Regions from separate parts of the Rhizobium binxianense genome, predicted to be linked through region 2. Evidence: riboswitches for the same ligand, from Rfam matches in the RefSeq annotation. Region 2 holds a riboswitch; each other region holds the start of a gene.
What was found. Region 2 has a riboswitch for cobalamin ahead of nrdH (glutaredoxin-like protein NrdH). Riboswitches for the same ligand answer to the same signal wherever they lie in the genome.
Positions count from the first base shown of each region.

Region 1: another riboswitch for cobalamin. It lies ahead of bluB (5,6-dimethylbenzimidazole synthase); the one in region 2 lies ahead of nrdH (glutaredoxin-like protein NrdH).
Region 3: another riboswitch for cobalamin. It lies ahead of cobU (bifunctional adenosylcobinamide kinase/adenosylcobinamide-phosphate guanylyltransferase); the one in region 2 lies ahead of nrdH (glutaredoxin-like protein NrdH).

Region 1 is NZ_CP118713.1:2,054,472-2,064,468, forward strand. It holds gene PO860_RS10240 (NADP-dependent malic enzyme) at 1-660, shown strand, start outside; gene PO860_RS10245 (ribonuclease H family protein) at 726-1,262, opposite strand; gene PO860_RS10250 (demethoxyubiquinone hydroxylase family protein) at 1,425-2,015, shown strand; gene PO860_RS10255 (DUF2865 domain-containing protein) at 2,190-3,281, shown strand; gene bluB (5,6-dimethylbenzimidazole synthase) at 3,312-4,001, opposite strand; cobalamin riboswitch at 4,044-4,230, opposite strand; gene PO860_RS10265 (MFS transporter) at 4,680-6,083, shown strand; gene PO860_RS10270 (3-deoxy-7-phosphoheptulonate synthase) at 6,756-7,817, shown strand; gene PO860_RS10275 (TolB family protein) at 7,814-8,641, opposite strand; gene PO860_RS10280 (NAD+ synthase) at 8,686-9,997, opposite strand, start outside.
Region 2 is NZ_CP118713.1:3,685,539-3,695,535, forward strand. It holds gene nrdE (class 1b ribonucleoside-diphosphate reductase subunit alpha) at 86-2,290, opposite strand; gene nrdI (class Ib ribonucleoside-diphosphate reductase assembly flavoprotein NrdI) at 2,269-2,673, opposite strand; gene nrdH (glutaredoxin-like protein NrdH) at 2,685-2,906, opposite strand; cobalamin riboswitch at 3,188-3,410, opposite strand; gene PO860_RS18075 (heavy metal translocating P-type ATPase) at 3,627-5,888, opposite strand; gene PO860_RS18080 (MerR family transcriptional regulator) at 5,960-6,382, shown strand; gene PO860_RS18085 (TIGR03862 family flavoprotein) at 6,451-7,659, shown strand; gene PO860_RS18090 (helix-turn-helix domain-containing protein) at 7,775-8,734, shown strand; gene adh (aldehyde dehydrogenase) at 8,901-9,997, shown strand, end outside.
Region 3 is NZ_CP118713.1:2,195,005-2,205,001, reverse strand. It holds gene PO860_RS10990 (SDR family oxidoreductase) at 1-99, shown strand, start outside; gene PO860_RS10985 (adenylate/guanylate cyclase domain-containing protein) at 503-1,591, shown strand; gene PO860_RS10980 (chloride channel protein) at 1,656-3,446, opposite strand; cobalamin riboswitch at 3,699-4,091, shown strand; partial or broken gene PO860_RS22330 (tRNA lysidine(34) synthetase TilS) at 4,243-4,398, opposite strand; gene cobU (bifunctional adenosylcobinamide kinase/adenosylcobinamide-phosphate guanylyltransferase) at 4,440-4,964, shown strand; gene cobW (cobalamin biosynthesis protein CobW) at 4,969-6,024, shown strand; gene cobN (cobaltochelatase subunit CobN) at 6,028-9,960, shown strand; gene cobO (cob(I)yrinic acid a,c-diamide adenosyltransferase) at 9,960-9,997, shown strand, end outside.

The DNA of each region.
Region 1 (9,997 bases), 1.6 Mb from region 2:
ATCGGCGCGCTGGCGTTGCGGCGCGGCGAGGCCGATGCGCTGATCTGCGGCCTCGAAGGCCGCTATGAGAAACATCTGCGCGATGTCCGCCAGATCATCGGCAAGCGCAAGGATGTCCGCGATTTCTCCGCACTCAGCCTGATGATCTCGCAGCGCGGCGCCACCTTCTTCACCGACACCTACGTCACCTTCAATCCGAGCGCCGAGGAAGTCGCCGAGTCGACGGTACTGGCGGCCGAGGAAATCCGCCGTTTCGGCATCACCCCGCGTGCTGCCCTCGTCTCGCATTCCAATTTCGGCTCACGCGAATCCGAAAGCGCCACGAAGATGCGCAATGCCCTGCAGCTCGTGCGCGACGCCGCGCCCGATCTTGAGGTCGACGGCGAGATGCATGGCGAAAGCGCCATCACCGAGGCGCTGCGCAAACGCGTCATGCCGCACACGACGCTGCACGACGAGGCGAACCTGTTGGTCTTCCCGAACCTCGACGCCGCCAACATCACGCTCGGCGTCGTCAAGTCGATGACCGACGGCCTGCATGTCGGCCCGATCCTGCTCGGCGCCGCCCTGCCCGCCCACATCCTCGCCCCCTCGGTCACCTCCCGCGGCGTCGTCAACATGGCAGCCCTCGCTGTCGTCGAAGCATCGCAGCCGGCATAGCAGGTTTCTCATCTTGTCATGCTCGGGCTTGTCCCGAGCATCTGCAACCGGTTGATATGCAACAGTTATCGGGCGCCCTGCATCGACAGGCGCCCTTTATCCGCAAGCGTATCCGCGCGTTCGTTGCCGGCAACGCCGGAATGACCCTTGCACCAGGCAACGGTCACCAGGGCGTTCCGGGATAGCTGACGATCGACTGCCTTCCACAGTTCCGCATTGGCGATCGTTCGCCTCCGGGCATTCCCATTCGGGCTGCTTTTCTTCCAGCCGTTGTTCTTCCAGATATGTCGCCTGACATTGCAGCCTTTGACGGCATAGATGGAATCCGACCAGATGATGACGGCTTCGCCCGTTGCTTCACTATTGATCCACAGGACTGCCTTAAGCACGGCGATCAATTCCATTGAATTATTGGCGGAATCTTCGACGCCACCAAATCCGCACGCGATTTCCACGGCATCGCGATAAGCGACAAAAGCCCAGCCCCCCTGCCCGGAACCGGGTTCGTAGCAACCGTCGACGAAGAGGTGGAGGCCGCGTTGGGCTTCCGATATTCCGACTGTTGTCGCGGGGACGTGAAGCTCGTTGGAAATGCTCGTCATGTTCTCCGCTCTTTTCGCCTTCGCTGCGCCAGCGCGATTTGCGACTGCCTGCCCGCCCCGAAGCGGACATTCGAATTGTACCTCATCCGTTGTGTCAACCATTGACGATGGTGGCGGCAACAGTGCCTATTGCCGACAGGGAACTGTGGGGCAACGTGGATCATGGACAATCCGTCAAGCAGTGCCGGTAAGCGCGCAGTAACCGTTCGTCGTATTCTCAAGGTCAATCATGCCGGCGAGTTCGGCGCAATTCGTATCTACAGGGCACAGATCTGGATGGCCCGCCGGCTGTTTCCTGACATCGTGCCGGCGCTTTGTGACATGCGGAACGACGAAATCGAGCATTGCCGCCTGGTTCGCGACGCAATGCCCTCAAGGCATGCCAAGCCATGCCGCGTCATGGCATTCTGGAGCCTCGGAGGGTATCTGCTCGGTTTCCTGACAGCCCTCGGTGGGCGCAACATGGTCTGGATCTGTACCGAGGCGGTTGAAAGCACGGTTCACCGTCATCTGGAAGATCAATTGGCATTCCTGGACACCCGCGATCCACAGTTGCATGGCCTTATTGCCTCGATTCAGGAAGAGGAATTGGCTCACCTTAGGGAAGCCGAGAAAAATCAGACACGGCGCGGCGTCGGCTATGCGCTGCTTCTGCCCATCGTCGCCGCGCTCACCGATCTGATGATCTGGCTCTCTACATGGGGAGACTCAAGCTGGATGCGCGCCGAAATGGCGCGCTCCAGGCAGATCTAGCGCAAAGCTGTCCCGACCTCCCCTTACGGAAGATTGCCCGCATCTGCTGGATAAGCTCGCGAAAATGCGCTAGGATTTTCTCCAAGCTTATTAAGAGAAACACCTTAAGAGACAACGCGCGGCGATCGAGGCCGCAATCGACCGATCGACTTTTTGCTCACCCCGGACGACGCCGTGAAACGCCGAAACCTGTCTCTTGCTCTCCTCCTTGCCTTCGCGACGCCTGCCGCCGCGCAGACGAATGCCGTCTGCGAGGATCTGCGCGGCCGCCTAGCCGACCTGCCGCGATCGATCGGCAATAGCAACGGCCCGGAAGCGCGCCAATATGCCAGTGCCATGGCCGAGCAGAACCTCGAGCTGCGCAAGGTCCGCAACGAGCTGCGCAGCAATGGCTGCACCTCGGGCAGCATGGTCGTGATCGGCGGCGAGAATGACGATTATTGCGCCGAGCTGTCGCAGGCCGAAGCCCGCATGATCGACAATATCGGTTATCTCCAGGACCGCCGCAACGAGCTGGCCGGCCAGAAGGGCGATGATGGCGAGCGCCGCGAACTGATTGCCGCTCTCGACAGCAATGGCTGCAACATCGAAAACTTCTATGCGCCGAGCGACCGCAACGCCGCCGACCCTGCCCCGAGCATCGAGGAGCAGGCGATGCGCAACGATACCTTCATTCCGCTCGGCGGCGGTGAAGAGATCGATCCGCGTTACGGCCTGCCGCGGGCCGAGATGCTCTCGCCGGTCAGCACCATGTGCGTGCGCAGCTGCGACGGCGGCTTCTTCCCGATCAGCTCGAACGCCACTTCGGTCGATTTCGGCCGCGACGCTGAGACCTGCGCCAAGATGTGCCCGGGGATCGAGACGGAACTGTTCTATCGTGACGTGACGAGCACCGAAGCCTCGAACATGATCTCGGTCGCAACCGGCACGCCCTACAGCGCCATGAAGAACGCTTTTGCCTATAAGAACCGCACGCCTGGCGAAAAGTCCTCCTGCGCCTGCAATCTCACCGCCTATTACGACGAGATGCGCGGCAAGCAAGCCTTGAGCGAACCGCCGCAACAGGGCTCGATCACATCAATCCGAACCAATCCGCCGGCGAAGGCTGCCACCGCTGCCGTGCCGCAGCCATCCGTTCCCGACCGTCCTTACGATCCCGCACAGAACAAGGTCCGCCAGGTCGGCCCGCAATTCCTCGCCGGCGATCAGGGCTCGATCGACCTCGCCAATCCGGCAACGCCGGGCCCGCAGCCACAACAGCAGTGATTGGCCGAGCCGGGTTCGAGGCGACGCTGTTCAGCGCTCTCGCCGTCCCCAACCGTCGTGAAACACGAGCTCCTCGAGCGGCAGTCGCTGCCGCCAGCCTTTGACGGAGAGTTCCGGCTCGTCGTAGAGCTTGTCGACGAAACCGGCGCAGAGCCAGGCGACCACCTCGACATGCTCGGGTATGCCGAGAATGCTCTTCAGGTCACCCTCGCGAAAGATACTGACCCATCCGATACCGATCCCTTCGGCGCGGGCCGCAAGCCAGAGATTCTGTATGGCGCAGACTGTGGAATAGCTATCCATCCTGGGATTGTGCGTGCGCCCCAGCACCACGCTGCCGCTGCGGGTGGGATCGCAGGTTACGCATATGCCGAGCGGCGCCTCGACGATGCCTTCGAGCTTGAGGGAACGGTAGACCTGCCGCCGCTCGCCCTCAAACATCAAAGCCGCTTCCTCGTTGGCCTTCGAAAAAGCATGCTGGATGCGCGCTCGCACGGTTGGACTTTTCACCAGAATGAAATTCCACGGCTGCATGAAGCCGACAGAGGGCGCATGATGAGCAGCCGTCAGCAGCCGCTCCACGACATGGTCGGGCAAGGGATCGGGCAGGAACTGACTGCGCACGTCACGCCGCGTCATGATCGCGTGATAAACGGCCTCGCGTTCGGCCAGCGAAAAACCGGACGCCGCCAAAAGGGCATCCTCATCAAAGGGTCGCATCGTCAAATCCCCAACAACGCAACCGCCCGCCGTCCGCGCGGGTTGGGTCTATCTTGCCAGGCCGGTCTTCTGACTTGGCGTCATCCGTCTGCCGCAGCCTTCCCGGCAAAAGCCAGTGGCGTAGTGATGCGGCAAGCGTCGGCCTTACAGCGTTGGGCACGTTCCGGTCTTGCACCGGATTCCCGATTCTCCCGCCTCATCGGCGGGCACCTGACAGCGCATGTATTTCAGGAAAGTGCGGTGGCGGCAAGCCGCGAGCAGGCGGCGCCGGCACGCGGTCGAGAGGACGGCGCGGCATCCGCCGCGATTCCTCATCCTGAGGTGCCCCGTAGGGGCCTCGAAGGACACGCCGCAGCGCCGCTTCTTTCGTCGTTCACTATTTCGCGTCCACGCCGGTGCACCCGCCTCGCCCTTCGAGGCTCCGGCCTTTGGCCTGCGCACCTCAGGATGAGGCTCTCTTGGGCGTTGGTGCACCCGGCTAAGATGACCGTGCGGCTGCCTGGTTTTGTTGCTTGCCCTTGAAGCGTCTGTCTCCAACGCACCGCCCGCCCCGCGTCGGTTTGAAGCGGCTCGGCAAACCCCTTCATCGATAGTTTCTATGGCCCTATCGCCACCGAAGGCGTATGGACGATATAGTCCCTCACAGCATCCCGGTTGCCCGTGCCCCGCCTCACGCCCATGATCCTCGCGGTCGCCCTGTTCATGGAACAGATGGATTCGACCGTGATCGCCACCAGCCTGCCGGCTATCGCGGCCGATATCGGCACCTCGCCGATCGCGCTGAAGCTGGCCGTCACCAGCTATCTCGTGGCGCTGGCGATCTTCATTCCGATCAGCGGCTGGATGTCCGATCGTTTCGGCGCACGCAATGTCTTCCGCCTGGCGATCTTCGTCTTCATGATCGGCTCGATTGCCTGCGCCTTTTCCCATTCGATCGCGGCCTTCGTCGTCTCGCGGCTGATCCAGGGCGCCGGCGGCTCGATGATGACGCCGGTCAGCCGCCTGCTTTTGGTCCGGGGAACACCGCGCCACGAGCTCGTCGATGCCATGGCCTGGCTCACCATTCCGGCGCTGATCGGCCCGATCATGGGGCCGCCGATCGGCGGTTTCCTCACCACCTATCTCACCTGGCACTGGATCTTCTGGATCAACGTCCCGATCGGCGTGCTCGGCATCATCCTCGTCACGCGCTTCCTGCCGGCGGTCGAGCCGCGCAGTCCGCGGCCGATGGATTTTCCCGGCTTCTTCCTCTGCGGCATCGGCTTTTCCGGCGTCGTCTTCGGCCTGTCGGTCATCAGCCTGCCGGCCGTGCCCGTCGTCTACGGCTACGTCACGGTGGCGATCGGCGTTCTTGCCGGCCTCCTCTATCTCCTGCATGCCCGCCGCGCGCCCTATCCGCTTCTCGATCCGAAAATGTTCCGCTATCCCCTGTTCCGGGCGGCGATCCTCGGCGCTTCGAACTTCCGCATGGGGCTCGGCGCTCTGCCGTTTTTGATGCCGCTGATGCTGCAGCTCGGCTTCGGCCTGACGCCGCTGCAATCGGGTTCGGTCACCTTCGTCAGCGCGCTCGGCTCGATGGGATCGAAATTCGCCGCCTCGCACACCTTCAATGCCTTCGGCTTCCGGACCGTCATATCGATCACCACCTTGCTGGCGGCGATCTTCCTCGGCATCAACGGCCTGTTCACCGCCGAAACGCCGCTGTTCCTGATCATGGCCTGCCTGCTGATCGGCGGCCTGTTCCGCTCCATGGCTTTCTCGGGCGTCAACGCCATGGCCTTCGGCGATATCGACAATGCCGACAGCAGCCAGGCGACCGCGATCAATGCCGTTGCCCAGCGCATCTCCATGGCGATGGGTGTGGCGATTGCCGGCGGCATCCTCGAAATTTCCAGCAGCTTCCATGGCGGCAGGCTGCTGGTTTTGGATTTCCACATCGCCTTCTTCAGCGTCTCGGCAATTTCGGCGCTGGCCTGCATCACCTTCCTGCGCCTGCCGCGCGATGCCGGCGCAGAACTGACGACGCGCCGCCGCAAACACCGGCAGGCCGAGCCCGAAGAGGCGATCGCGGAAAACAGCTGATCGAGGCAGATCTCCAGTGGGCGTGATAGCGAAATAACACGCGTGTGCTCCGGCATCCCATTCTACTTTATGATTTCAGCGCCTTGCAGAAAGGCGACTAGGCCTTTCCCGGGCCGCTGCCGAGCAGAGCGCCTCGTTCGACGCCGAAAGGGCTCGCAACGCACTGTTGACGGAGGAGGCGAGCAAGTTCCCAAGATCCTTCGGCGCCGGCAAGGACATGGTCTTCGTCGATGAGATCGAAAAGGACGAATCGACCTAGACGCTGCAGTCGCAGGCAAGCGTCACAATATCGGATGACAAGGGAAGGCCGATCGGCGCCATCACCGTCGGCCTGAACGTCGAGGCTCTCTGATCTCAGCTTCTGCGTTCATATCGCCCAGAAGCAGCGCGCTTTTGGGCGATATGCTTTTTGCCTCCTGCGGTAACGATTGGTCGTCCCGCAGGAGCCGGATTTTCAGGCCGCAAATTCTGCGTGACATCATGCGGTTGCGACGCTACATACGCCTGATGTCGACCACTTCGATCTACGCCTCGCGATTTTATTGGTACCGCTGCTTCCAGCGGATGCGGGTCTATGCGTAACTGAAGTCGACGCGACGACAACCCGAACAGCCGCTAGTCTACCTGGCGGCTTTTTTGTTCCACCCGGTATGACCAAACAGGAGCCATACCGTGTCCGATACCATTGACGATCTGCGAATTCTCGAGATCACGCCCCTCACCAAACCCGCCGATATCCTCGCGGAAATCCACCGCGACGCTGTTGTCACCGAAACCGTGACCAGCAATCGCGATGCGATCCATAAAATTCTCCAGGGCGAAGGCGATCGCCTGGTCGTCGTCATCGGCCCCTGCTCCATCCACGACCCCGTTGCCGCCCGGGAATATGCCGCGCGGCTCCAGGAGCAACGACATCGCTTTTCCGACGACCTCGAAATCGTCATGCGCGTCTACTTCGAAAAGCCTCGCACCACCGTCGGCTGGAAGGGCCTGATAAACGACCCGCATCTCGACGGCAGCTATCGCATCGAGGAAGGCTTGAGGATTGCCAGGCGCCTGCTGCTCGACATCAATGCCATGAGCCTTCCGGCCGGCGTGGAATTCCTCGACACGATCACGCCGCAATACATTGCCGACCTCGTCAGCTGGGGCGCGATCGGCGCTCGCACGACCGAAAGCCAGATCCATCGGCAGCTCGCCTCCGGCCTCTCCTGCCCGATCGGCTTCAAGAACGGCACCGACGGGAGCGCCCGCGTCGCACTCGATGCGATCCTGGCCGCATCGCAGCCGCATCACTTCCCCGCCGTCACCAAGGACGGACAGGCGGCGATCGCCTCGACGAAGGGCAATGAGGACTGCCACATCATCCTGCGCGGCGGCAAACAGCCGAACTATGAGGCGGCCGATGTCGAAGCGGTGACCACCGAAGCCGTCAAGCTCGGCGTCGCCCCGCGCATTCTCGTCGATGCCAGCCATGCCAACAGCGGCAAGGACCCGATGAACCAGCCGCGCGTCGTCAAATCCGTCGCCGCGCAGATCGCCGCCGGAAACCGCGACATCAAGGGCATGATGATCGAAAGCAACCTTGTTGCCGGCCGCCAGGATCTCCTTCCCGGCAAGCCGTTGGTCTACGGCCAGTCGATCACCGATGGCTGCATCAACTGGGATATGTCGGTCGCGGTGCTGGAAGACCTGGCACAATCCGCCCGCGAGCGGCGCCGGATTCGCGTTTAGGCGGTCGGGAAATAGCGCACATAGGCGAATTCTTCGCCATCAGGAGACCAGCAGGGCACGTTGATGGTGCCCTGCCCGCCGAACAGCTCGAACAGCGTCTTCAGATTGCCGCCGTCCATGTCCATCAGCCGCAGCCGCACGTCGAGATCGCGGGGATGATCGAAGATCGAGGGGTCGTAGGACAGGATCAGCACCTTGTCGTTTTTGGGCGACGGATGGGCGAACCAGTTGCCCTGATTGTCCGAGGTGACCTGCTCCAGCCCGGTGCCGTCGGGGTGAATGCGCCAGATCTGCATCAAACCGGTGCGGCTGGAATTGAAATAGATCCATTGCCCGTCGGCGGAATAATCCGGTCCGTCATTACGGCCCTCGCCATGCGTCAGCCGCGTCTCGGCGCCGCCGTCGACAGAGATCGTAAAGATGTCGAAAAGGTCGTCGCGGATGCCACAATAGGCAAGCTGGCGGCCATCCGGCGACCAGCCATGCCAGTAGGATGGCAGGTTTTGCGTGACGAGCCGCGGCGTACCGCCTTCGATCGGCAGGACGTAGATCGCCGACTTGCCGAATTCGGTCTTGTCGGAGATGACAATCTGAGTGCCATCGGGCGAAATGCCGTGATCATTGTTGCAGTTGACGGCAAAGCCGGTATCGACCTTGGTGACCTCGCCGCCATCGAGCGGCAGCCGGTAGAGCAGCCCGTCGCCGTTCAGCAGCAGATAGGAACCATCAGGCGAAAAGTTCGGCGCTTCAACCAGCCTGTCCGTCTGCCAGACTTCGCGCGCCCTGCCCGTCCTGACATTATAGATCTCGACCGAGCTGCGCATGTTTCCTCCCAAAAATCTCCACGCCGTCAGCGATCCCGATTGCGCTAGCGATCCCGGAACCGGTTGGTGATCGGATAGCGCCGGTCGCGCCCGAAATTCTTCTTGGTGATCTTCACGCCCGGCGCCGATTGCCGGCGCTTGTATTCGGCGAGATAGAGCAGGTGCTCGACGCGGTGAACGGTCGCCACGTCATGGCCGCGCGCGACGATCTCTTCGACCGCCATCTCCTTTTCCACCAGGCATTCGAGGATATCGTCGAGAACGGGATAGGGCGGCAGCGAATCCTGATCCTTCTGGTCGGGACGCAGTTCGGCCGACGGCGCCTTGTCGATGATGTTCCGCGGGATCACCTCGCCGGAGGGACCGAGCGCACCCGGCGGCACATTCTCATTGCGCCAGCGCGACAGCGCATAGACCTGCATCTTGTAGAGGTCCTTGATCGGATTGAAGCCACCGTTCATGTCGCCGTAGAGTGTGGCGTAGCCGACCGACATCTCCGACTTGTTGCCCGTCGTCACCACCATCGAGCCGAACTTGTTGGAGATCGCCATCAGGATGACGCCGCGGGCACGGCTCTGCAGGTTCTCCTCGGTGATGCCGCTGTCCGTGCCCTCGAAAAGGCTGGCGAGCGCACCGCTGAATCCCGTCACCGGCTCTTCGATCGGCACGATGTCGTACCGGCAGCCGAGCGCTTTGGCGCAATCGGCCGCGTCCTTCAGCGAATCCTCGGACGTATAGCGGTAGGGCAGCATGACGGTGCGCACCCGCTCCTCGCCTAGCGCGTCGACGGCGATGGCCGCGCAGATCGCCGAGTCGATGCCGCCGGAAAGGCCGAGCACGACTGTTTTGAAGCCGTTCTTGTTGACGTAGTCGCGAAAGCCGAGCAGGCAGGCGCGGTAATCGGCCTCCTCGCCTTCAGGGATATGCGCCATCGGCCCTTCGGCGCAATGCCAGCCGGCCTCGCCGCGCTTCCAGGTGGTCACCGCAAGCGCGGTCTCGAACTGGCTCATCTGGAAGGCCAAAGACTTATCGGCGTTGAAGGCGAAGCTCGCCCCGTCGAAGACCAGTTCGTCCTGGCCGCCGAGCTGTGCGGCGTAGACCAGTGGCAGGCCCGTCTCGATCACCTGCTTCAGCACCACCTGATGGCGGATATCGACCTTGCCGCGATAATAAGGCGAACCGTTCGGCGACAGCAGGATCTCGGCCCCGCTTTCGGCCAGCGTCTCGCACACGCCGAGATCGCCCCAGATATCCTCGCAGATCGGAATGCCGATCCGCACGCCGCGGAAATTCACCGGCCCCGGCATGGCGCCTTGGTTGAAGACCCGCTTCTCGTCGAATTCGCCGTAATTCGGC
Region 2 (9,997 bases):
GGGAGACTTGCGGCAGCGTCATCGCCTCTCCCCGGCGGGGAGAGGGTTAGGGTGAGGGGCCTCTGGCTCGAAGGCCGAATTCAAATCATAGCGTACAAGACACGCAGCCCTGCACCTCGGTGCCGGACAGCGCCATCTGGCGAAGGCGGATGTAGTAGATCGTCTTGATGCCCTTCTTCCAGGCGTAAATCTGCGCCTTGTTGATATCGCGCGTCGTTGCCGTATCGCGGAAAAACAAGGTCAGCGACAGGCCCTGGTCGACATGCTGGGTCGCCGCCGCATAAGTATCGATGATCTTCTCCGGCCCGATCTCGTAGGCGTCCTGGTAATAATCGAGATTGTCGTTGGTCATGAACGGCGCCGGATAATAGACGCGGCCGATCTTGCCTTCCTTGCGGATCTCGATCTTCGAGACGATCGGATGGATCGAGGAGGTCGAGTGGTTGATGTAGGAGATAGAGCCTGTCGGTGGCACCGCCTGCAGGTTCTGGTTATAGAGGCCGGAGGCCATCACCGCCGTCTTCAACGCCACCCAGTCTTCCTGCGTCGGAACGAGGATTCCGGCATCGTCGAACAGCGCCTGCACCTTTTCGGTCGCAGGCTTCCATTCCTGCTCCGTATATTTGTCGAAATAGTCGCCGGAGGCATATTTCGAATTTTCGAAGCCCTTGAAGCTCTGGCCGCGTTCGACCGCCAAAAGGTTCGAGGCGCGGATCGCGTGATAGGTCACCGTATAGAAATAGATGTTGGTGAAATCGACGCCTTCCCTGGAGCCGTAGAAGATGCGTTCGCGGGCGAGGTAACCGTGCAGGTTCATCTGACCGAGGCCGATCGCATGGCTCTCGTCATTGCCCTTCTCGATCGAGGGAACCGAGGAGATGTGGCTCATGTCGGAAACGGCCGTCAAAGCCCGGATCGAAGTCTCGATCGTCTTGCCGAAATCGGCGGAATCCATCGCCGCGGCGATGTTCAGCGAGCCGAGATTGCAGGAAATGTCCTTGCCGAGATATTTGTAGGAGAGGTCGTCGTTGTATTCGCTCGCCTCGCTGACCTGCAGGATTTCCGAGCAGAGATTGCTCATCGAGATGCGCCCGGCGATCGGGTTCGCCCGATTCACCGTGTCCTCGAACATGATGTAAGGGTAGCCGCTCTCGAACTGGATTTCGGCGATCACCTGGAAGAATTCGCGCGCCTTGATCTTCTTCTTCGAGATGCGGGCGTCCGCGACCATCTCGCGATACTTTTCCGTCACCGAAATCTCGGTGAAAGGCACGCCATAGACGCGTTCCACGTCATAAGGTGAGAACAGGTACATGTCCTCATTATTCCTAGCGAGCTCGAAGGTGATGTCCGGCACGACGACGCCGAGCGACAGCGTCTTGATGCGGATCTTCTCGTCGGCATTTTCGCGCTTGGTATCGAGGAAGCGCATGATGTCGGGGTGGTGGGCGTTGAGATAGACGGCACCCGCCCCCTGGCGCGCGCCGAGCTGGTTGGCATAGGAGAAACTGTCTTCAAGCAGCTTCATCACCGGGATGATGCCCGACGACTGGTTTTCGATCTGCTTGATCGGCGCGCCCGCCTCACGGATGTTGGTCAGCGACAGCGCCACGCCGCCGCCGCGCTTCGACAATTGCAGCGCCGAATTGATCGATCGGCCGATCGATTCCATATTGTCTTCGACCCGCAGCAGAAAGCAGGAGACCAGTTCGCCACGCTGCTTCTTGCCGGCATTGAGGAAGGTCGGCGTCGCCGGCTGGAAACGGCCGGAAATGATCTCGTCCACTAGGTCGCGGGCAAGTGCCTCGTCGCCGCGCGCCAAGGCCAGCGCCACCATGCAGATGCGGTCCTCATATCGCTCGAGATAGCGCTTTCCGTCGAAGGTCTTCAGCGTGTAGCTGGTGTAATATTTGAAAGCGCCGAGGAAGGTCGGGAAACGGAATTTCCTGGCATAGGCCTCGTCGAACAGATCGCGGACGAAATTGAAGGAATACTGGTCGAGAACCTCCTGCTCGTAATAGCCCTCGGTCACGAGGTAATCGAGCTTTTCCCTGAGATTGTGGAAAAACACCGTGTTCTGGTTCACATGCTGCAGGAAATATTGCTTGGCTGCCAAACGATCCTTGTCGAGCTGGATCCGCCCCTCATCGTCATAGAGGTTCAGCATCGCGTTCAGCGCGTGGTAGTCGACCGCATCAGCCGCTTTCAAAGGGCGTTCGCCGGCGGGATGAGCAAAAGTGTTATGCGGTTTTGCGCCCGCATCCCGCGTCAGAGTTGTTCCCGTGTCCAAAACCGTTCCATTCCGTGTTTGACGTTGGCGAGGTCGTCTTCGGTGCCCAGCAGCTCGAACCTGTAGAGGTAAGGTACCTGGCATTTCCGCGAGATCACGTCGCCGGCGAGCCCGTATGTCTCGCCGAAATTGCTGTTGCCCGCGGCAATCACGCCGCGGATGTGTCCTCGGTTTTCCGCATCGTTCAAGAAACGGATCACCTGCTTGGGAACGGCCCCCTTGCCGCCGTCGCCGCTATAGGTCGGCACGATCAGCACGAAGGGTTCGCGGATATGGAACGCGTCTGCGCCGCTTGAGGGAATGCGCGCCGCGCGCAGTCCGAGCTTGGCGACGAACCGATGGGTATTCTCGGACCGGCTGGAATAATAGACGATCAGCCCCATCGCTTTTCCGATCAGGAAAGTGCGCTGATCATGTCGGGACGGAAGCCCGCCCAATGCTGCTCGCCGGCGATGACGACCGGAGCCTGCATGTAGCCAAGGCTGCGGACGCGATCGAGCGCTTCGGCATCCTGCGAGATATCGACGATGTCATAGTCGACGCCCAGCCGGTCGAGGGCGCGGTAGGTGGCGGTGCATTGGACGCAGGCAGGCTTGCTGTAGACGGTAATGGTCATGATATTCCTCGTGACGACGCGATTGGGACGCAGGACATCGATCGGAAATCTCTTGATATCCGTCGAAAAACACTCTGATGTTTTGCAGCTATGCGGCTTGTTCAGCCGCCGGGCGTGATCCGCCCTCTTGGTGCGGGTGGCGGCCTGGACTGAGATACTGACATGACTTCACCCCGAAGTGGCTCAATGCGAAGGTTTCGGGGGCGAAGGTTCGGGCCTGCGAAACGCGATGCGGAGACATCCCCGCAGCCATGCAACGCGACCATCCGGACACCCCGCCCGTGGACGTTTTGTTCGAGGCAGGTCTCCTGGCTCACGGGTCAAAGCACCCTGCCCCAGCCTTCCCGGAGCATCATGCTCCAGTGACCTGAAATCGGACAGTTGCTCACCGCTTACAGTTGCGGGGGCAGCTCCGGCATTGCCGCGCCATGATGGCGAAGCGCACCGACCCGTCTTAGCCGCCGATCCTCACGAATCGACGGAACCTCGAACACTAGATATAGTACCTCAATCCAAATTCGCGTCAACGGATGGTTTTTGCCTTGCGTTACGACAGGTTTGAAATTGCTGCATTCCTGTGAAAAACAGGGATAACCAAAGCTTAAAGAAAGCGGGCTGTGGAGAAAGCCTTGATGAGAGCCGGCTATGGCCGGCGCCAAGATTTCGATTCGAGATCACGCCCGAATCGTCGATGGGACATCCCGCCGGTGACCCGCGATGTTATATCTTTATCCGAAGCAGCCTGAGCGCATTGATCGTCACCAGCACGGTGGCGCCGGTATCGGCGAGGATCGCCGGCCAGAGTCCGGTGATACCGGCGATCGTCGTCACCAGGAACACCGCCTTCAGCCCGAGCGCGATGGTGATATTCTGCAGGATGTTGCGCATCGTGCGTTTGGACAGTTCGATCATCCGCGCCACGTCGCCGACGCGTCCGTGCAGCACTGCGGCATCCGCCGTCTCCAGCGCCACATCGGTGCCGCCGCCCATGGCGATGCCGATATCGGCAGCCGCCAGCGCCGGCGCGTCGTTGATGCCGTCGCCGACCTTGGCGACGACAAAGCCCTCGCGCTTCAATTCGCCGACGACCCGCTGCTTGTCCTCCGGCATCATCTCGCCGCGCCAGTCGATGCCGAGCATGACGGCGACGGCCGCCGCCGTCCGCTTGTTGTCGCCCGTCAGCATCATCGCCTTGACGCCGGCCGATTTGAGCGTGGAAAGCCCCGCCTGCGCATCCTCGCGCGGCTCGTCGCGCATGGCGATCAGGCCGGCCGTGGCACCGTTGACGAGCAGCACCGATACGCTCTTGCCCTCGTCGTTCAACGTCGTGATGCGTGCATCCTGTTCGACGCTGAGCACCCCGCGCTCGCGGCCGGCCGGCGGTGACAACAGGTCCAGCGTCTCGCCGCCGACCTTGCCGCTGACACCCTTGCCCGGCAGCGCTTCCAGCTCGAAGGCCGGCGGCACGGGAACGCCGTCGGCCTTGGCACGGTTGAGGATCGCCAACGCCAAGGGATGGCTGGAACCCTGCTCCAGCACCGCCGCCCGTGACAGCAGCTGCGCCTCGCTCAGGCCAAAGGAAATGATGTCAGTCACCTGAGGCTTGCCTTCCGTCAGCGTGCCGGTCTTGTCGAAGGCGACCATCGTCACCTTGCCGAGCGTTTCCAGCACCGCTCCGCCCTTCATCAGCAGCCCGCGCTGGGCACCTGCCGAAAGCGACGCGGCGATCGCCGCCGGCGTCGAAATGACAAGCGCGCAGGGGCAGCCGATCAAAAGGATGGCAAGGCCCTTATAGACCCATTCATTCCAGAAGCCGCCGAGCAACAGCGGCGGAGCGACCGCAACGAGTGCGGCGACCACCACCACGCCGGGCGTGTAATAGCGCGAGAAGCGATCGATGAAACGTTCCGTCGGCGCCTTGGATTCCTGCGCCTCCTCCACCAGCTTGACGACACGGGCAATGGTATTATCGGCAGCGGCCGCCGTGACGCGAACCCTGAGTACCGCATCGCCATTCACCGTGCCGGCAAAAACGACGGCATCGACACCCTTGCGCACCGGCGTGCTTTCGCCGGTCACCGGCGCCTCGTCGATCGCGCTCTCGCCCGAGACGATGATGCCGTCCGCCGAGATCCGGTCGCCCGGACGCACCATGATGATGGCGCCGACGGCGAGGCTTTCCGCCGGCACGTCGCGCGTCTGGCCATTGTCTTCGAGCAATGCGTTCTTCGGCACCAGGGCCGTCAGCGACTGGATGCTTTCGCGCGCCTTGCCCGCCGCCACGCCCTCCAGCAGCTCGCCGACGAGGAACAGGAACACGACGGTTGCCGCTTCCTCGCCGGCATTGATGATGACGGCGCCGACGGCGGCGATCGTCATCAGCATCTCGATTGAAAACGGCGTTCCCGAGAAGGCAGCCATGACCGCGCGCCGCGCGATCGGCACCAGGCCGACCAGCATGGCGATGATGAAGGCGTAGGAGGCGATCGCAGGCACCAGATGGCCGATGGCATAGGCGGCAATCAGCGCCGCACCTGAAAGGATGGTCAGTCTGCCCTTCTTGCTCTGCCACCAGGGACCGGCCATCAGCGCATGGTCGTGCCCATGCAGACCTTCGATTTCCTTCCCGCCGCGGGCATGGCCATGATCATGGCCCGCATGATCGTGATTATGACCTTCGTGATCGTGATGGTCATGGCCCGCGTGATCGCCGTGGTCGTGATGATCGTGCGCGCCACGGTCATGCGCGGGTGCTGCGTTTCCGGCAAAGGGCGAGACCGAATAACCGAGCCCCGTCACCTTCTTCTCGATCGCCTTGAGGTCGCTGCTGCCGTCATGCCGGACGGTCATCGTGCCTGCCATCACCGAGACGGAAACATCGGCGACACCGGCAACGCGTCTGACCGCGGTATCGATCTTGGTCGCACAGGAGGCGCAATCCATGCCGCCGACCCGGTATCGTGTCTCGCTCGTCTCAACCATCATCCGCTTCCTTGTCAAACAGAAGCATCCCTCCTACATCCTCTAGCGACTAGAGGTGCAAGAGAGAAATCATGAAAAAGATCACGATCGGTGAAGCTGCGCGCCGGAGCGGCGTCAAGGTGCCGACGGTGCGTTACTATGAAAGCATCGGCCTGCTCGCGGCCCCGAGCCGCAGCGAAGGCAACCAGCGCTCCTTCGAGCCCACCGATATCAACCGCCTCGCCTTCATCCGCCATGCCCGTGAACTCGGCTTCGAGATCGAGGCGATCCGCACGCTGCTCACCCTGCAGGACGATCCGCACCAATCCTGCGCCTCGGCCGACGCCATCGCCAAGGCCCGCCTCATCGAGGTCGAGCAGCGCATCCGCAGCCTGATGGCGCTGAAGGCCGAGCTCGAAACCATGGTGGAAGGCTGCGGCCACGGCCGCGTCGACCAATGCCGCGTCATCGAGGTGCTCGCCGATCACGGCCAGTGCACGCATCCGCACCACTGATCCCTGCCCTTGCAGGCAATCCCAGCCCGCGCCAAAACTGCATGCAGACAGAATCGGGCGAGATATCAATGAACCAGAAGCAGATTGCCATCATTGGCGGCGGCCCGGCGGGCCTTGCGGCCGCCGAACTGCTCTCGCTCTCCGGTCATGCGGTGACGGTCTACGACGCCATGCCGACCCTCGCCCGCAAATTCCTGCTGGCCGGCAAGTCGGGTCTCAATATCACCCATTCCGAGGATTATGCCCGCTTCACCACACGCTTCGGCACCTCCGCCGCCCCTCTGCGCCCCGCGCTCGATGCCTTTACCCCTGACGATATCAGGGATTGGGCCACGGGCCTCGGGACCGAGACCTTCGTCGGCTCGTCCGGCCGGGTCTTTCCGACGGTGATGAAGGCGTCTCCCTTGCTGCGCGCCTGGCTCAGGCGATTGGAGGCGCAGGGCGCCACGCTGCGCACTCGCCATCGCTGGATCGGTTTTGCCGACGAGGGTTACACTTTCGAAACGCCCGAAGGGCGCAGCATCGTCTATTGCGACGCAGCCCTGCTGGCGCTCGGCGGCGCAAGCTGGCCGCGCCTCGGCTCCGATGCAAGCTGGCTGCCCTGGCTCTCGGAGAGGGGCGTGGAGATCGATGCCTTCCAGCCCGCCAATTGCGGCTTCGTCGTCGACTGGAGTCAAAACTTCAGCGATCGTTTCGCCGGCGAGCCGGTGAAGTCGGTCACCGCCACATCGGAAACCGGCACCTTTCCCGGCGAATTCGTCATCACTGCAAGCGGCATCGAGGGCAGCCTGGTCTATGCCCATGCGGCGAGCCTCCGCGACCAACTGCTGAACCGTGGCTGCGCTGTCCTGACGCTCGACCTCGCCCCGGGCCGAACGATCGAAAGGCTGACCCACGACCTCAAGCGGCAGGACGCCAAATCGAGCTTTTCAAACCGCCTGCGCAAGGGAGCCGGCCTCGACGGCGTCAAGGCGGCGTTGCTGCGCGAACACGCTCCCGAGCGCGACCGGACCGATCCGGAACGTCTTGCCGGCATGATCAAGGCCCTGCCGGTGCCGGTGATCGAAACCCGGCCGATCGCCGAGGCGATCTCGTCGGCGGGTGGCATCCGCTGGAGCGGCGTCAACGAAGACTACATGTTGAAGGCACTGCCGGGCACTTTCGCCGCCGGCGAGATGCTCGACTGGGAAGCGCCGACAGGCGGCTATCTCCTCACCGCCTGCCTGGCGACCGGCCGGGCGGCCGCGCGCGGCATCGAGGCCTGGTTGCGGCGCTAGGTTCGGTGGTCGCAGCGCTTGGACAAGCTTGCTGCTCAATCGGCCGCCAGCGCCGGCCGATTGCCAACCAGCCGCTTTTCCATCAGACTATGCTGACGTTCGGTGGGAGGAGCCGATGCACGAACACTCAGCACACGCCGAGCACGTCTACACGTCTGCCCAGCGCGATTCCGCCGCAGCCAGTTCCCCGGTTGTTGCCTCATGGCGGCGATGCATGACCATGCATCAGCTCGCCCCCGAGGACGCACGGGCGCCGTTGCGCCTTACCGACCAGGAATTCCAGAGCGCGCGCGAGCAGTCCGAGCAGCTGATCGCCAGCGCGACGGAAGAGCTCGACCGTCTCTTTACGACAGTGGGCAAAGCCGGCTGCTGCCTGCTTCTAACCGACAAGAACGGCATTGCCCTGGAGCGCCGTGGGGCTGCCGGCGACGACAAGGAATTCCGCGAACTCGGCCTCTGGACCGGCTCGGTCTGGACCGAGGCGAGCATCGGCACCAATGGCATCGGCACCGCCCTTGCCGACGAGCGCGCCGTCGCCATCTTCCGCGATCAGCATTTCTTCTGCACAAATACCAGCCTCAGCTGCACGACGGCGCCGATCCGCGATCATTGTGGCCGGCTGGCCGCGGCTCTCGATATTTCCACCTGCCGCGACGACGTCAACGAGATGACGCTGGCGATCCTGACGCAGACCGTGCGGGATGCGGCGATGCGCATTGAGCTCAACCTCTTCCGCTCGGCCTTTACGGGCGCCCGCTTCCTGATGGTCCCGGCCGGCGCCAATTCCGCCGCCGCCCTGCTTGCCGTCGACAGGCACGATCTGGTGCTCGGGGCGACGCGCGCCGCCCGCATCGCGCTGCAGTTGGACGACAAGCGCATCGCCGCCGGCATTCCGGCCGCCGATGCCCTGCATGAGGCCGGCGTTTCCCAGCAGGACGAGATCGTCGAGGCGGAAAAGGCGGCGCTGCTGCGGGCTCTGTCGCGTGCCGGCGGCAATGTTTCGCAGGCAGCCATAGCACTCGGCATCAGCCGCGCCACGCTGCACCGGAAGATGAAGAAGCTCGATCTCCACTGATCGGGCTGAAGGTTCCGCTGCTGCGGCAATCGTGAGCCCCTCCTGTCGCAGGTCTGCGACAGTGTGCGCTGCGGTATTGATCCCCCACCCTGTTCCCTTCGACAAAACACGCACATTTTCCTCCCACTGGTTCGTTTGGGAACCTGGATCATCATGGGAGGATGACATGCTTCATCAGAAAATCGTCGAGTCGCCATTCAAGCTGAAATACGGCAACTATATCGGCGGCGAATGGCGCGAGCCGGTCGAGGGCAAATATTTCGAAAACCTGACACCCGTCACCGGCGGCAAGCTCTGCGACATTCCCCGCTCCAATGAAAAGGACATCAATCTTGCCCTCGACGCCGCCCATGCGGCTAAGGAAAAATGGGGCCGCACCTCCGCCGCCGAGCGCTCCAACATCCTCATGAAGATTGCCCAGCGCATGGAGGACAAGCTGGAATTGCTCGCCCAGGCCGAGACCTGGGACAACGGCAAGCCGATCCGCGAAACCATGGCCGCCGACATTCCGCTGGCGATCGACCACTTCCGCTACTTCGCCTCCTGCATCCGCGCCCAGGAAGGTTCGATCGGCGAGATCGACCACGATACCGTCGCCTATCACTTCCATGAGCCGCTCGGCGTCGTCGGTCAGATCATCCCGTGGAACTTCCCGATCCTGATGGCCACCTGGAAGCTGGCGCCGGCACTCGCCGCCGGCAACTGCGTCGTACTGAAGCCCGCGGAGCAGACACCCGCCTCGATCCTGCTGTGGGCCGAACTTGTCGGCGATCTCCTGCCGCCGGGCGTGCTCAACATCGTCAACGGCTTCGGCCTCGAAGCCGGCAAACCGCTGGCGACCAGCCCCCGCATCGCCAAGATCGCCTTCACCGGCGAAACGACGACCGGCCGGCTGATCATGCAATATGCCAGCCAGAACCTCATTCCGGTGACGCTGGAGCTCGGCGGCAAATCGCCGAACATCTTCTTCGCCGATGTGATGGCCGAAGACGACGATTTCCTCGACAAGGCGCTCGAAGGCTTTGCGATGTTTGCCCTCAACCAGGGCGAAGTCTGCACCTGCCCGAGCCGCGCCCTCGTCCAGGAATCGATCTATGACCGCTTCATGGAAAAGGCCGTCAAACGCGTCGAGGCGATCAAGCAGGGCAACCCGCTCGACAGCGCGACGATGATCGGCGCCCAGGCCTCGTCGGAGCAGCTGGAAAAGATCCTCGCCTATCTCGACATCGGCAAGCAGGAAGGCGCCGAGGTGCTGACCGGCGG
Region 3 (9,997 bases), 1.5 Mb from region 2:
GAGATCGCCGGCGCGGCGTTGTTTCTGGCAAGCGGCGCCGCCTCCTTCGTCAACGGCCACGTGCTGACCGTCGATGGCGGCATGACGGTCAGGATGTGAGCGGCTGGGGATCCCATGCCGAAGGACATCGCCGCGTGGCGAGGCGAGATCCCTTTTATCGCCTCCCAAGAGGCAAACTGCAGCAGGTTTCGCCAATCGCCGGGGAGACTGAGGCAATTTGTCATCCGTGACACCGGCGTTTGTCGCTCTCGAATTCCGCATCTCTCATTCGCCCGGGAGTGGTATCGCGACGCGAAGCAGGCTAATGAATGGCATGCGCGACATGGCTCTTTCAGCCCCTGTCTTGCGGTTCCCGGTGCCTGGCCTCGATCGTGAAAACGGCTTCTGCGGCTCTTGGCCCGATGCGGAGGTTTTGAAAATTAACGATCATATTCACTGGCTTATAGAGCAGGGAATCACCAGCGAGCATATTGGCGATCTCGTCGCCGGGCTGTGCGACCGGCTGATCGCCGAGGGATTTCCGATCTGGCGGGCGAGCATCCGAATGCCGTCCATCCATCCCATGTATCGCGGCATCTCGGCCAATTTCATCAGGGGCGGCGTCACGACCATCGAAAATGCCGAACACGGCATTGCGGGGGAGCGCATCTTCGAGGAGACGCCGATATTCTATCTTTTGAACCGTGGCGAAAGAAGAGGGCGGTGGAGCTTGGAGAGAGGCGAGGGCCTCGCCTACAGCGAGCTTCACGAATTCGCGCTCGCCGGAGGCACGGATCACGTCATCAGCCTTTTCGAATTCCCGAAGGAGGTTGCGTTGCGCGGATTTGGTTTTTCGCTGACCAGCGACGCGCCGGGCGGATTTTCCGATCAACAACTTGGGGTTGTCGAAGCGCTCTTCCCGGCGCTGGGGCTTGCGGCCTACCGCGTGGCGGCATCGAAGACCGCGACCGATATCCTCGCCGTCTATACCGGCGCCAGGACGAGTGCGCGCATTCTCGCCGGCGAAACCCAGCGGGGAACGGGCGGCTCCATCAATGCCGCGATCCTGCTTGCGGACCTCAGGAATTTCACCGCCCTGACCGAAGCCTATCAGCCCGAAGAGATCGTCGGCTTTCTGAACGAACATTTCGAACTGATCGACCGGCATGTCGAGGAAAATTCCGGCGAGATCCTGAAGTTCATGGGCGACAGCGTGCTGGCGATCTTTCCGACCGATGCGGACGATCCGCAACGGGCCTGCGTGGCGGCACTCGCTTCGGCGAGGAACCTGCTGAAGGCAAACGAGGCGCTCAATCGCGAGCGGACGGGCAATGGCGGCCCCGATATCGGCGTCGACGTCGTTCTGCATCTCGGCGAGGTTTTCTACGGAAATGTCGGCGCCCATGGCAGGCTCGATTTCACGGTGATCGGCAGGGCGGTCAACGAGGCCTCACGGCTCGAAAAGCTCTGCGGCACGCTGGATCAACCCCTGTTGATGTCGGAGAGCTTCGCGACGACCTGCGCCGCGCCTTGCCAATATCTCGGATCGTTCGAGCTGCGCGGGGTTTCGAAGCGGGCTGATGTCTTCAGGCTCGCCGACGCCGCTGAATAATTCAAAGTGCAGCAGCGTCCTTTGAGCGTCTGAAAAGACGTGGGGCGCTGTCGGTCGGAGCGGCTCAGATCTCGCCTGACACTTCGCGGCGGCGGCGGTCGAGTTCTTCGCTGTAGCGGCGCAGCGTGTAGCTTTCGCTGAGCTGGCCGATCACCTTGCGTTCGATCAGATTGTTGACGACGGCGAGCGCTTCGCTTTCGCTCTTGTCGAAGATCGCCGCCGCTTGCCTGGCATTCATCTGCGGCTGCAGGAAATCGTTGCGGTAGCGGATGAAGTCGGCAAGCGACTTGCCCTCGTCCTGGGCGTCGGTCGGATTGGCGTAGATCTCCGGCACCAGCAGCAGGCCCGCATATTTGTCGCTCTCCTCGACAAGGATGACGCGTTGGGTCGAGCCGATCGGGAAGGCCTGCTTGAATTCTTCCAGCGAGATGCCTGATTTGGCGGTCTTGACGTCTGATCGCATCAGCTTGTTGACGGTCAGGTTGCGAATCCAGCCCACGTCGTGGGCGCTGCGGATGCTCTCGCCGCGCAAGTGGAAGCGCCACGTGGCGAAGGAGTAGCCGAAGGTCGAGCGCACCACGAGCGACGAGGTGATGACGGCGGCAAGCACCAGTGCGGTAATCGGGAAATCGCCGGTGATTTCCAGCGCCAGGAAGGTCATCGTCAGCGGCCCGCCGATGACGGCGACGGCGAGCGAACTCATGCCGACCACGGCATAGATAACAGGCGTCAGCGTCGCATCGGCGAAATAGGGGCCGCAATAGGCAAAGAGCTTGCCGAGCAGGGCACCCATGAACAGCGAGGCGAAGAACAGGCCGCCTCTGAAGCCGGAGCCGATCGAGATCGCCGAGGCAAAGGATTTCAAGAGGAAGAGGCCGATCAGCGTCGGGATCGCCACATCGCGGGAGAGGTTGAGATGCAGCGCGCCGTGGCCGGCCGAAAGCACCTGCGGAGAGATCATCGCCAGCAGTCCGACGACGATGCCGCCAAGCGCCGGGCGGAAGGGCGGAGCGATCGCACTCTTGCGCGCCAGTTCCTCGACGAAGGCGACGCCCTGCATGATCAGGATGCCGACACCGGCGCAAAAGGCGCCGAGCAGCAGGGCCGGGATATAATCGGCCGGCACGACCGTGCCGAAGCTGCCGATATCGATGGCGAAATCGCCGTCGGCAAGCAGCCTTGCAATGAGAGTGGAGACAAGGGCCGAGACAACCACGGGGGTCAGCGAGACGATCGTATAGGTGCCGATGATCAGCTCGAAGGCATAGAAGGCGCCGGTCAGCGGCGCGTTGAAGGCGGCGGCGATAGCGCCGGCCGCCCCGCAACCGACGAGCACGCGCAGATCAGAGCGGCGAAGCTGCAGCTTCAGGCCGAATTTCGAGGCGATGCCGGCGGCAAGCTGGGTATAGCCGGCCTCGAGCCCGACGGAGGCGCCGAAGCCGTTGGAGATCAGGTTCTGCACGGCAACGATGATGCTGTCGGTCAAGGACAGGCGGCCGCCATGCAGAGCATTGGCCTCGATTGGATCGACCATCGGCTTCTTGCGTCGTTTCGCCAAGATGAAAAGCAACAGCCCGAGCAGGATGCCGCCGACGACAGGGGCCGCGAGCAGCAGCAGCTTGTCGTCGATGTCGGACGAGCTCAGCCTTTCGTCGTCGGCGATGCCGAAGACCAGCCGGTGCAATTCATTGGAGACGAAGCTCATGCCGGTGACGGCAAGCCCCGAGGCGATGCCGACGACAGCGCCCGCAAGCGACAGGCCGACCTCGCTGCGGCGGGTCAGCGCACGCAGCCGCCCCGGATCAAAGAAAACACGCAGCGCGCGCAGACGGCGCCGATCCAATTTCATAAGCATGGCCAGACAACTAGGCGGGGAGAGGCTCGGTCAAGGGCGGTGGCGCAGTCCGCTTGCAGTGCAATTGCGGCGAAAAGCCGGCGTTCGGGTCAAATATTTATGACGTAAGTCTCTGATAAAAGACGATATTTCTGGTGGAGTAAGTCATGTTTGAATGAGTGCGCCGCCTTACCGGCGATCGGGCGGCCGTCAAGGCCGGTTGACTTCACTCCCGGGCTTGCCTAACCATCCCTCAACGGATGGTCACCTGACCATCCTGATATAACGGATGGTTCCGGATCGGTGTAGCGCCCTTCCGGATGAAAAGGGAATGTGACGGGGCGGACCCAAGCCGGGCGCCTTTATCACAGCCGACCCCGCGACTGTAGAGCGGTCAGGGTCTTCCATCCGGCATCGAGCGCTTCCGGCCGGCCCCTGCAATGGTGCAGGCGGGACGGATGGGCGATATGCCGGAAAAGCCACTGGACATGCATGGTGATCAACCGGGGTCGGACGCCTCTATATCTACGAATCGTCCACTCTTTCACCGATGCAGCCGGGAAGGCGAGGCAGATCCGCCGGCAGGATCAGGGCGACCGGTTTCCGGTCCGCCCCGATCGGCCGACAACCGCGAGCCAGGAGACCTGCCATCCCGTGCCGGGCGAGAAGCCCAACCCTGGGCGCTATGCCCGCTGCCAGCACGGAGGTTGTCTTGGCTGAACGATTGAATTCAGCGCGGCCTGGTGCGGCGCGGTTTGGCGGGACCTTACAGGTGTCGGCGCCTTCCGTTGCGGCGTGTTTGGTGGGTACATTCCTCTCCTCCCTCATTCCTGTGCTCGTCACAGGAATCCAGTGCGCCCAAGTCCTTGGGCGCGGAGGACTCCCCTTTAACCGAGTCATTCACGGCGCGGACGCGCCGTGGCTGGATTCCTGTGAGATCCCTCGTGCAAAGCCCGAGGAAGGGAATGAGGGAGGGTGGCGGAACGTCGCGTTTCCTCTGGCGACGGTCTGCATATGACAAGCGTCCCATCCAACACCGTCTTCATCCTCGGCGGCGCCCGCTCCGGCAAGTCCCGCTTCGCCGAATCTCTTGTCGTCGCCACCGGCCTCGATCGCCACTACCTCGCCACCGGCCGCGCCTGGGACGAGGAGATGCAGGCGCGCATCATCAAGCACAAGGTCGATCGCGGCCCGTCCTGGGCGACGCATGAGGAGCCGCTCGATCTGGTCGGCAAGCTTGCCGCCATCGACGGCGAAGGGCGCATCGTGCTGATCGACTGCCTGACGCTCTGGGTTACCAATCTGATGATGGAGCAGCGCGACATGGCGGCGGAATTTGCCGCCCTTGCCGATTTCCTGCCCGGCGCCAAAGCGCGGCTCGTTTTCGTTTCCAACGAGGTCGGCCTCGGCATCGTGCCCGACAATCGCATGGCGCGGGATTTTCGCGATCATGCAGGCCGGCTGCACCAATCGATCGCGGCGAAGGCCGCTGAAGTCTATTTCATCGCGGCAGGCCTGCCGCTGAAAATGAAGGGTTAAGTCCATGAACCAGCAGAAGATTCCCGCAACCGTCATCACCGGCTTCCTCGGCGCCGGCAAGACGACAATGATCCGCAACCTGCTCACCAATGCCGGCGGCAAAAAGATCGCGCTCATCATCAACGAATTCGGCGATCTCGGTGTCGACGGCGACGTGCTGAAAGGCTGCGGTGCGGAGAATTGTAGCGAGGACGATATCATCGAGCTCACCAACGGCTGCATCTGCTGCACCGTCGCCGACGATTTTATTCCGACGATGACGAAGCTGCTCGAGCGCCAACAGCGGCCCGACCATATCGTCATCGAAACCTCGGGCCTCGCCTTGCCGCAGCCGCTGGTCGCTGCCTTCAACTGGCCCGATATTCGCACCCAGGTGACCGTCGATGGCGTCATCACTGTGGTTGACAGTGCGGCCGTGGCCGCCGGGCGTTTTGCCGACGACCATGATGCCGTCGATGCGCGCCGCGCCGAGGATGAATCGCTCGATCACGAAAGCCCGATCGAGGAGCTGTTCGAGGATCAGCTCACCTGCGCCGATCTCATCGTTCTCAACAAGACCGACCTGATCGACGTCGCCGGCCTTGGCCGCGTGAAGAGCGAGGTCGCCTCGCGCATTGCCCGCAAGCCCGTGATGATCGAAGCCAGGAATGGCGAGGTGCCGGCAAGCGTGCTGCTCGGCCTCGGCATCGGCGCGGAAGACGATATCGCCAACCGCAAGTCCCATCACGAGCTGGAGCATGAGGACGGCGAGCCGCACGGTCACGACGAATTCGACAGTTTCGTCGTCGAGCTTGGTGCGATTGCGGATACATCAGGTTTCGTCGAGAAGCTGAAGGGCATCATCGCTGAGCATGATGTGCTGCGCCTCAAGGGCTTCATCGAGGTTTCCGGCAAGCCCATGCGCCTGCAGCTGCAGGCCGTGGGTGCGCGCATCGACCAATATTTCGACCGCGCCTGGGCACCGGGTGAAGCGCGCAACACGCGTCTCGTCGTCATCGGCCTCCACGAGATGGATCAGGACGCGGTGCGCAAGGCGATCGAAGCGCTGGTCCGAGGATAGAGAATGCATCTGCTTCTGGCCCAGCAGGGGACGATCAGTGACGGCGACGAGGCCATCGACCTCGGCCAGTCGCCGGGCGATGTCCTGTTCCTCTCGGCCGCCGACACCGAGCTTGCGGCAATCGCCGCGGCTCATGCCGGCGGGGCGAGCGGATATGCGCTGAGGCTTGCCAGCCTGATGAGCCTGAAGCATCCGATGTCGGTCGATACCTATGTCGAGCGGACGGCGCGGCATGCGAAGCTGATCATCGTGCGGGCGCTGGGCGGAGCGAGCTATTTCCACTATGCGCTGGAGGCGTTGCATGCGGTCGCGGCTCGCAGCGGGGCGCTGATTGCAGTGCTGCCGGGCGATGCCAAGCCGGATGCGGGACTGGTTTCTTTTTCCAATGTTGATCTCGACGATCTCAATGCGCTCTGGGCCTATCTGATCGAGGGCGGCGATGCCAATGCGCGGGCTTTTCTCGATTATGCCGGGGCGATGTTGTCGGGTGCCGAGAAGCCGGCACCGGCGGTGCCTTTGATGAAGGCGGGGATCTGGTGGCCGGGGCGAGGGCTGATCGGGGTTGAGGAATGGCTGCCGGTTGTTGCTGCGGAGGTGTCTTCGGGTGTGGCGATGGTCGCGGAGGAGGGATTTGAACCCCCGACAGTCGCCATCAGCTTCTACCGCGCCCTCGTTCAAAGCGGCGAGACCGGGCCGATCGAGGCACTGGTCGAGGCGCTGGCCGCACTCGGCCTTCGGCCACTGCCGGTCTTTGCCTATAGCCTCAAGGATCCGATTTCCAAAGGCATTCTCGAAAGCGTGTTTTCGGCGCTGAAGCCCGATGTGGTCATCAATACCACCGGCTTTGCGGTCTCCGCGCCGGGTGCGGACCGGCAGCCGACGGTGCTGGAGGCGAATGGGGCGATCGTGCTGCAGGCGATCCTCTCGGCCTCGTCGAGGGATGCCTGGGCCGCTTCCTCTCAGGGCCTTTCGGCGCGTGATCTCGGCATGAACGTTGCGCTGCCCGAGGTTGACGGCCGAGTGCTGGCGCGGGCTGTCTCCTTCAAGACGGCGGCGCGCTACGACGCGGCGGTCGAAACGAATATCGTCGCCAGCGAACCGGATGCCGGCCGGGTGCGTTATACGGCGGAGCTTGCCGCCAACTGGGCGCGGCTGCGCGGGACACCGGCGCAGGGCCGGCGCATCGCGCTTGTCATGGCGAACTATCCGAACCGTGATGGCCGGCTCGGCAACGGCGTCGGCCTCGATACGCCGGCCGGAACCATCGAGGTGCTTCGCGCGATGGAGGCAGCGGGTTATCCGGCCGCCGATATTCCGGCCAACGGCGACGCGCTGATCCGGCATCTGATGGAGGGGCCGACCAACTCGGGACGCGACGGCAGGGTCATCCGCGAGACACTTTCCCTGAGTCGCTACAACGGCTTCCTGGAATCTCTTCCCAATCAGATTCAGGATGAGGTGCGAGCCCGCTGGGGTAATCCCGAGGACGATCCGTATTTTCGCGAGGGCGTCTTCGCCCTGCCTTTCGCCCGCTTCGGCGGGGTGCTCGTCGGCATCCAGCCGGCGCGGGGCTACAATATCGATCCAAAGGAGAGCTATCATTCGCCGGATCTCGTACCGCCGCACGGTTATCTCGCTTTCTATGCCTTCCTGCGCCGTGAATTCGCGGCCCATGCGGTCATTCACATGGGCAAACACGGCAATCTCGAATGGCTGCCGGGCAAGGCGCTGGCGCTGTCGGAGAACTGCTATCCCGAGGCGATCCTTGGGCCGCTGCCGCATCTCTATCCCTTCATCGTCAACGATCCGGGCGAGGGCACACAGGCCAAGCGCCGGACTGCCGCCGTCATCATCGATCATCTGACGCCGCCTTTGACGCGGGCCGAGAGCTACGGACCGCTCAAGGACCTGGAAGCGCTGGTCGACGAATATTACGAGGCCTCCGGCGGCGATCCCCGCCGCATCCGCCTGCTCAGCCGACAGATTCTTGATCTTGTGACCGATATCGGACTCGACCGGGATGCGGGCATTGCCAAGGGCGAGAGCGAAGGCGAGGCGCTGAAGAAGCTTGACGCCTATCTCTGCGATCTCAAGGAAATGCAGATCCGCGATGGCTTGCATGTGTTCGGCGTGTCGCCCGAGGGACGGTTGCTGACCGATCTGACCGTGGCGCTGGCGCGGGTGCCGCGCGGACTGGGTGAGGGCGGGGATGCGAGCTTGCAGCGGGCGATCGCTGGGGATGCGTTCGGAAACCCCTTTCAGCCAAAAGACCCCGCCCCAACCCCTCCCCACAAGGGGGAGGGGCTTGCTGGGCGCGCCGTCTCTGCATCAGCTTTGGTCGCAGAGGTTGCCGCGAGTGCAGCGATAAGCCCCTCCCACCTGTGGGGAGGGGTTGGGGAGGGGTCTTCCTTCGACCCTCTCGACACCGATATGGCAGCCGTTTGGAGCGGCCCACGGCCGGATATCCTCGCAGAAATTCGCGACACCCTTTGGCGCACCCACGGCGACACCGTCGAGCGCATCGAACTGCTCGCCGCAAAGTTCGTTTCCGGCGAGATGGCGTGCCCGCTCCTCTGGTCCCAAACCAGATCGGTGCTCGCGGAGATCGAAACCCGTCTCAAGCCTTCCATCCTCGCTTGCGGCGCCGCGGAAATCGAAGGGCTGCTCAGAGGCCTCGATGGCCGGTTCGTCGTACCCGGTCCCTCCGGCGCCCCGACCCGCGGCCGGCCTGATGTGCTGCCCACCGGCCGCAACTTTTATTCGGTCGACAGCCGCGCCGTGCCGACGCCGGCGGCTTACGAGCTCGGCAAGAAATCCGCCGAGCTTTTGGTGCGCCGTTACGTGCAGGATCACGGCGAATGGCCGGTTTCCTTCGGCTTGACGGCCTGGGGCACCTCGAACATGCGCACCGGCGGCGATGATATCGCCCAGGCTTTGGCATTGATCGGCGTCAAGCCGCTCTGGGACATGAGTTCGCGCCGGGTCACCGGCTATGAGATCATCGCGCCGGCGATGCTCGGGCGGCCGCGCGTCGACGTGACGCTCCGGATCTCCGGCTTCTTCCGCGATGCCTTTCCCGAGCAGATCGCCCTGTTCGACAAGGCGGTCCGCGCCGTCGGCGCGCTCGAAGAGGACGAGACGGACAACCCGATTGCAGCGCGCATGCGCGGTGAGATGGCAAGGCTTGCCGCCGCCGGTCTCGACGCGGCCTCGGCGAAACGCCGGGCGGGCTACCGGGTTTTCGGCTCGAAGCCCGGCGCTTACGGCGCCGGATTGCAGGCGCTGATCGACCAAAAGGGCTGGGAGCGGCGCGCCGATCTTGCCGAGGCCTATCTCGTCTGGGGCAGCTATGCTTATGGGGCCGGCGAGGAGGGCAAGGCCGAACGCGGCTTGTTCGAGGAACGGCTGCGCTCGGTGCAGGCGGTCATTCAGAACCAGGACAATCGCGAGCACGATCTGCTCGACAGCGACGATTATTACCAGTTCGAGGGCGGCATGGCAGCGGCGGCCGAACAGCTCGCCGGCGCGCGCCCTTCGATCTATCATAACGACCATTCGAGGCCGGAAAAGCCGGTGATCCGGTCGTTGGAAGAGGAGATCGGCCGCGTCGTGCGCGGCCGCGTCGTCAATCCGAAATGGATAGCGGGCGTCATGCGCCACGGTTACAAGGGCGCGGCCGAGATCGCCGCCACCGTCGATTATCTCTTCGCTTTTTCGGCGACGACGGGGGCGGTCGGCGAACATCATTTCGAGGCCGTCTACCAAGCCTTCGTCGCCGATCCCACTGTGCGCAGCTTCATGATGGAGAAGAACCCGGCGGCATTCGACGAGATGCGGGAGCGGCTCAGCGAAGCGATCGACCGCAGCCTCTGGACGCCGCGCAGCAATTCGGCCCGGTTCGACTTGGCCGCCATACAACGCAATGAGGTAAACTGATGAGCGACGAGACCCCGGACAACAACGCGGGCGGCAA